3 regions of the Rothia sp. LK2588 genome follow, and region 3 is predicted to be linked to each of the others. Evidence: riboswitches for the same ligand, from Rfam matches in the RefSeq annotation. Region 3 holds a riboswitch; each other region holds the start of a gene.

What was found. A riboswitch is a leader RNA that binds a small molecule or an ion and turns the genes downstream of it on or off. The one in region 3 is predicted to bind S-adenosylmethionine.
Region 1: linked by a shared signal. The riboswitch ahead of VVR12_RS08180 (LLM class flavin-dependent oxidoreductase) and the one ahead of VVR12_RS09275 (O-acetylhomoserine aminocarboxypropyltransferase/cysteine synthase family protein) in region 3 are both predicted to bind S-adenosylmethionine.
Region 2: linked by a shared signal. The riboswitch ahead of VVR12_RS05365 (hypothetical protein) and the one ahead of VVR12_RS09275 (O-acetylhomoserine aminocarboxypropyltransferase/cysteine synthase family protein) in region 3 are both predicted to bind S-adenosylmethionine.

The regions. Positions count from the first base shown of each region.
Region 1 is NZ_JAYWLS010000003.1:244,772-247,028, reverse strand. Features, by position in the region: gene VVR12_RS08180 (LLM class flavin-dependent oxidoreductase) at 63-1,535, opposite strand; SAM riboswitch class IV at 1,666-1,772, opposite strand; gene VVR12_RS08175 (DUF559 domain-containing protein) at 1,855-2,257, opposite strand, start outside.
Region 2 is NZ_JAYWLS010000002.1:223,233-225,489, reverse strand. Features, by position in the region: gene VVR12_RS05375 (Sir2 family NAD-dependent protein deacetylase) at 1-539, shown strand, start outside; gene VVR12_RS05370 (DUF3073 domain-containing protein) at 723-935, shown strand; gene VVR12_RS05365 (hypothetical protein) at 1,018-1,404, opposite strand; SAM riboswitch class IV at 1,421-1,537, opposite strand; gene purM (phosphoribosylformylglycinamidine cyclo-ligase) at 1,645-2,257, opposite strand, start outside.
Region 3 is NZ_JAYWLS010000004.1:130,044-132,300, forward strand. Features, by position in the region: gene VVR12_RS09275 (O-acetylhomoserine aminocarboxypropyltransferase/cysteine synthase family protein) at 1-1,170, opposite strand, end outside; SAM riboswitch class IV at 1,280-1,393, opposite strand; gene VVR12_RS09280 (S9 family peptidase) at 1,692-2,257, shown strand, end outside.

The DNA of each region.
Region 1 (2,257 bases), on a different contig from region 3:
TCTCGGGCGGGCGTTTATTAAATGACCGTTCTAGGAGTAAGCGGTCGGTCTGGCGAGGAGGATCAGGCGGCCTCTGGCTGCTCCTCATAGGCCTGATTCGCCAGCTTCAAGAAGTCCCGGGCGGGAGTGTCTGCCGCCGAGGCCTTCCCCGCGTAAGTGCCGCGGTATCGTGCGGCCGGGTGACGTTCGTCCACCGCGGTGCGGCCTGCGCCGTAGAGGTTCTCGCGCAGGGTCGAGCCCTCGTAGGCGGTACGGTAGCGACCGCGCTTCTGCAGCTCGGGCACCACGTACTCGACGAAATCTTCGAAGGATCCTGGGGAGACGTGGTAGGCCAGGTTGATGCCGTCGAGGCCGCCTTCGTCTACCCAGCGCTCCAACTCGTCGGCCACGGTCTGCGGGGAACCGACGATCACCTCGCCCATTCCACCGGTGGCGCAATGCTCGGCGATATTGCGGCGGGTCCACTCGTTTTCCTGATCCATCATGGTGAACGGGGTGAGGAACGACTGGATCGCCTCAGTCTTCACGTACTTGATCGCCTCGTCTTCGCTGAACTGGGAGAGGTCCACTCCCGACCAACCACCGATGATGCCCTGGGACGACTCGAGGTCTTGATATTTCTTGTATTCCTCGTACTTGGCCTGGGCTTTTTCGTCGGTTTCATCGACGATCACCGACAGCATCGCCAAGATCTTGACGTCGTCGCGTTTGCGGCCCGTTTTCTCGACCTTGTCGCGGATGCGGTCGGTCAAGAAGCGCGTCAGGTGCGGGCGCAGCGCGGTGATGAAGATGGCCTCGGCGTGTTTCGCCGAGAAGTCCTGACCACGGGAGGACGCCCCGGCCTGGAAGATCACGGGAGTGCGTTGCGGGGATGGCTCGCTCAACGCGATGCCCGGCACCTGAAAGTGCTTGCCCTTGTGCAGGATGGGGTGGACCTTGGTGGGGTCTGCGAACACGCCGTTTTCGCGGTCGCGCCGCACCGCGCCGTCCTCCCACGAGCCTTCCCAGAGCTTGTAGCATACGTCGAGGAACTCATCGGCGATCTCGTAGCGCTCGTTGTGTTCAATCTGGCCGGGCAGGCCCTGGTTCTCGGCGGCGGACTGCAGGTACGAGGTGACCACGTTGAAGCCGACGCGGCCGCCGGTCAGGTGGTCCAGCGTGGAGTAGGCGCGGGCCAAGGTGTAGGGCTGGTTGTAGGTCACCGCGGACGTCACCCCGAATCCCAGGTGTTCGGTCACCGCCGCCATTGCCGAAATCTGCATGAACGGGTCCCCCACCGGCACCTGGGCGCCGTCTTTGAGCACGGGCGCCACCGAGTCTTTGTAGACGTCGTAGACGCCCACGACGTCGGCGATGAACACGGCATCGAACAATCCCTTTTCGCAGACTTTCGCAAGGTCAGTCCAGTAGGCGAGGGTGTTGTATTCGTCGGCTCGGTTGCGCGGGTGCCGCCAGAGACCGAAGCTCTGGTGGCTCGTGGTGGTCATGTCAAAAGCGTTGACGACAATGCGTTTCTTGTCTTGGGCTTCAGCCATTTGAAAACCTTTCGCGTCGGGTGCCTAGCACCGGAGAGGTGGCATGCCCGAAGAGTTCGCCGGCGGTGCGCGATAGCTTTCAGAGAGGCTGGGCGATGGCGCAGTTGCCGGTTTTCGGGAGGCGCTCATCGCGCCGTACTTGCCTAGGATTAGGGGCCTGATCGTCATCTGGGGCACCCCACTACGGAAGAGGGTTGCCGCCCAACTAGCCAGAGCTTCACGTTGGGTCTCGTGATCTGGTTTCGAGTGTATTGCCTCGTTTTCGAGGCTGGCTAGTATGTTTCGGCTTGTGAACTGTGTGCAGTTTTATGACGGTCGGTTACCTGCACCGCGGCACGCCCGCCCGCTCCAAGATCGTGCGGAGTATCTCCGGATACCCCTGGACGTCCCGCCAGCGCACGCGGATCACCCGCCACCCGGCCGCCTCTAAATCCCGTTGCCGGCGGTGTTCGGCGTGACGCCTCCCTATCGGTTCCCCGCGAGAGCCGGAGTAAGTTTGCTCGCCATCCACCTCGAGGATGACCCGGGCACCCTCCCAGAGAAAGTCGGGGCGGTACCGGTGGCCGTTGCACCAGACGTCCTTCTGTTCGGCGGGCGGCGCCAAGCCGAGTTCGTGCATCGTCCATCGCGCCAGCGTTGCGGCGGGTGACTCCGCGAAGGGGCTCATGACCTCGGCCACCGCGCGGCAGGTGCGGCAGCCGCGGCCGGTGACGCGCTCCAGG
Region 2 (2,257 bases), on a different contig from region 3:
GTTTGGTGACCCAGAACGTGGACGGCCTGCATATGCGCGCCGGCTCTCAAAACGTGGTGGCCATCCACGGCGACCTCGATCGGGTGATCTGCCTGATGTGCGGTCATCTCGAGGCGCGCGGTCACATGGACCTGCGCATGGCCGAGGTGAACCCGGGGTACCTGGAGCGGTTGGAATCCGAGGAGCTGCAGGTCAACCCCGACGGCGATGTCGAACTCGACGACTCGTTCATTCGCGACTTCCAGATGGTCGGCTGCGAGGTGTGCGGTTCGACCCGGCTCAAACCCGACGTGGTCTACTTCGGTGAGTCCGTTCCCGCCGAGCGCAAGGCGGCGGTGGCGCAGATGGAGCGGGACGCGGCGTCCCTGTTGATCGTGGGTTCGTCGGTGGCGGTGATGAGCGGTTTCAAGCTGGCGCTCAACGCGCAGAAGGCGGGGAAGCCGATCGGCGTGATCAACGGCGGCCCCGGACGCGCCGACACCCGCGCCACCTACCTCTGGCGTACCGAGGTGGCGGCGGCGCTCGCGCAGCTCGTGTGAGGGTTGCGCTCGCGCAGTTGAGGTGATTTTTCCCGCGATTTATCACGACGTGGGATGCGAGTCTGCATAATACACAAAAAACCTGTACCCTTAAGAAACGAAACACTTGTAAGCATTCCAGGGGCTAACTGTGCTCTAGCACGCTGGCTTCGGGGACACGACGGATAAAGAGGGGGTCACGCCATGGGGCGCGGCCGTCAAAAGGCTAAAGCAACAAGGCAGGCTCGGGAGATGAAGTACTTCAGCCCCGAGACAGACTACAGCGCGCTCGAACGCGAGCTTAGTAGTACCCGTAAGAGTTCATCTCAGGCATCCTCTACTCCTCGTTACGAGCAAGAGGACGACTACTCGGAGTACATCGATAAATACGCCGACGACTACCGGGGCGACGACTAACCGGCACACCGCAACCGGAGCCGTCTGAACCATTGACAACAGAACAGCCCAGGCATCTCTGCCCGGGCTGTTTTGTTTTACCTTACTTGGATGATGCAGGACGCTGGTCGGCGGCGTGAGCCAGGTACAGCACCCGTCGATTCACCCCCGTTGAGAACGACAACAGGCGAAACTCCGGGCAGTACTCCACCGTGGTCTCCGAGTCTCGGGGGAGCGAGTTGAAGTGCTTCACCGCCTGAGATACATGCCCCGGGTGATGATGCCACATCTCTAACCGCTCTCCGCTTAACTGGAGCGTGATGAAGTTGCCGCGAGCCTCCATGTGAAACACCGGCGTCCAGCTATCGCTCTTGGCTGCCAGGCGGGCGTGAATGTGGTGTACCTCGTAACCGGGCCAATACACATCGCAGCCGCAGCTGAGAAGGCTACCGAAAACCTGGGGTTCGGGGGTGGACGGAAGATTGCTCATGATGAGCTCCTTGAAATTCGCAAACTTCCACCGGCACGGTTGCGCGGGTGGCCGATCTTCTCACAGGGGCACCGTGCGCGAAACGCGGTTGCCAGCCAACCAGCTGTGAGCCTTGAGGTTGGTCTTCTGGATCGTGGAAATTATCTTAACACAGCGAGTTCCCGATTTTTGTGCGAATTCCCGGCTGTGCGCAGGGAAAACGTGCAAAAATCGGGAACTCGCCGATCTGAAGAGGAGGGGTTAGCCGGCGTACTGGTTGAGCAGCACCGCCGCGCCGCCGTCCACGCCCTTGGCGCCCTGAACGTAATCGGGGCTCTGGGCATGGGTGCCGTCGTCCTCGGCTACGGTGCCCAGGATCCACGAGGTCAGTCCACGATCGTTCAGGCGCTTGACCGCGGCGTCCGCCACCGAGGGATCCACCACGGCGATCATACCCACGCCCAGGTTCAGCGTGCGCTCGAGGTCTGCCTGGGGCACCGAACCGAGCTCGCCGATCAGGCGGAAGATCGCCGGAACCTCCCAGGTCGAACGGTCCACCACGCCCACGGTGCCCACGGGCAGAACGCGGGCCAGGTTAGCCGCCAAGCCGCCACCGGTCACGTGCGAGAAGCCGCGGATGCCGGCGCCGGTCTTGCCGTCTTCGCCGTTGACCGGGAAGGCCTCGATGAGATCCAGGCAATCGGCGGTGTAGATGCGGGTCGGTTCGAGCAGTTCTTCGCCAAGGGTGCGGCCCAGCTCGTCCACCTGGCGGTCCAGGCCCCAACCGGCCACGTTGATGACCTTGCGTACCAGCGAGTAACCGTTGGAGTGAATGCCGGAGGAGGCCATGCCAATCAACACGTCGCCCGCGCGC
Region 3 (2,257 bases):
CAACAAGGAGTGCAGGGTGAGCGCATTGACGAAGGCCTGTGCGATGTCGGCGTCAGCGTCCTTGATCGTGAATCCCAGCACCGCACCGGGGCCGTTGGGGATGTATTTCTGGGCCAGCTCGAAGTACGGGGAGGACGGCAGCCCCGCCCATTGCACCGACTCCACCGCCTCGTGCGCCTCAAGGAATTCGGCGACTCGGCGAGTGTTTTCGATGTGGCGTTCGACCCGCAGCGAGAGGGTCTCCAGGCCGATGGCGATATTGAAGGCGTTGGTCGGCGAGATAGACGACCCCAGGTCGCGTAGCAACGAGACGCGCGCCTTCAGGATGTAGGAGAGGTTGACCCCGAACACTCCCTCCGCGCCGAGATCGCGACCGTAGACCAACCCGTTGTATCCCTCATCGGGAGTATTGAATTGCGGATACTTCTCGGGGTCCCGCGTGTAGTCGAAGGTGCCGGCGTCCACGATCACGCCGCCCACGGAGGTGCCGTGACCGCCCAAGTACTTGGTGGCCGAGTGCACCACCACGTCGGCGCCGAACGCGATGGGGTTCAGTAGGAACGGGGTGGGGATGGTGTTGTCGACGATGAGCGGCACCCCGGCGGCGTGCGCGACGGCGGCAATCGGCTCGATATCGAGCACGTCCCCGCGCGGGTTCGGCAGGGTTTCCCCGAAGAACGCCTTGGTGTTCGGGCGCACCGCGTTCTTCCAGTCGTCGATGTTGCCAGGGTCGTGCACGAAGGTGACCTCGATGCCTAGGTTCTTCAGGGTGTACTTCAGCAGGTTGTACGAGCCTCCGTAGAGCGACGGAGAGGCGACGATGTGATCACCGGCGCCTGCGATGTTGAGGATCGCGAAGGTAGTCGCGGCCTGACCCGAGGCCAGCAACAGGGCACCGACACCGCCTTCGAGGGCAGCGATACGGTTTTCGACGGCCTCCTGAGTGGGGTTATTGATGCGGGTATAAATAGGTCCCAATTCCTTCAAAGCGAAACGTTGCGCCGCCTGCTCGGAGTCGTCAAAAACGAAGGACGTCGTCTGGTAGATTGGCAGGGCCCGGGCACCGGTTGCCGGATCGGGGCTTTGACCGGCGTGGATCTGTTGAGTCTCGAATCGCCAACCCGAGGGGTTCTCGGGGTTCGGGACGGTGGTCTGAGGTTGAGTGTTCATCGTTGCTCCCAGTGAACTCGTTGGGGCCGCATGCCTCACACCTCGGGTGTACCGGAGAGGAGCTTGATGGATGCACTACTTCCAGCAGACGCAAAGGCTGGGGGCATCGGTCCCGCGCTTGCGCAATACTTTTGCATTACGCCTGGTCTTCACCCAGGGCACCCCACCGCGAGTGGAGGGTTGCCGGCCAGCAAGCTGGGGCTTTTCGCTGGCTCTCATGACCTAAAACTCATCTTATCCAGCCCGGTAGAGCGGCGAGCAAGAGATTAAACTTTATTGCGCCGGCGTGAAATTCGCTGTTCATATTTCTTCATCTAGCCTCGGGTGGCCATCGTCACTCCAGGTTTGCATGATGAGCTCGCGTTAGTTTCGTATGAGTAGGCCAAACGTCCTCAGTGCACAACAGGTGTAGCGAAACTACACTAGAGCTGGTGAGTGAAACGCTCAGGTCGAGGTTCAGGCCAGGGTATTGCTCCCGCGCTCGCAGATTTGTCATGACCGTCCATGAAGGAGACTGCCTAATGACCCCCGTTGTTCCTCCTCGCCCCCATTCGATCCCGACTGAGCGTAGCCATCACGGAGATTCCTTTTCAGACCCCTTCGAGTGGCTCCGCGACAAGGAAAACCCGGAGGTCATCGAGTACCTGAAGGCCGAGAACGAATTCACCACGGCTCAGACCGCCGCGCAGGATGAGTTGCGGCAGACCATTTTCGAGGAGATCAAGGGCCGGGTGCAAGAGACGGATCTGTCGGTGCCCACCCGTATCGGCCAGTGGTGGTACTACTCCCGTACGGTCGAGGGTGAACAGTACCCGGTCATGTGCCGCGTGGCCGCCGCCGAAGAGGGCAGCGTTCAGGAACGCTTTACTCCCCCGTTCATCGAGGCCGGGGTGCCGCTCGAGGGTGAGCAGGTGCTCTTGGACTGCAACGAGTTCGCCCGCGACCTCTCCTTCTTCTCGTTGGGCTCCTTTGATCCTTCCCTCGACGGGCAGCGTCTGACCTTCTCGGTAGACGACACCGGCGACGAACGCTACACCCAGTACGTCATGGACCTGCAGACCGGCCAGCTGCTGCCCGACCGCATCGA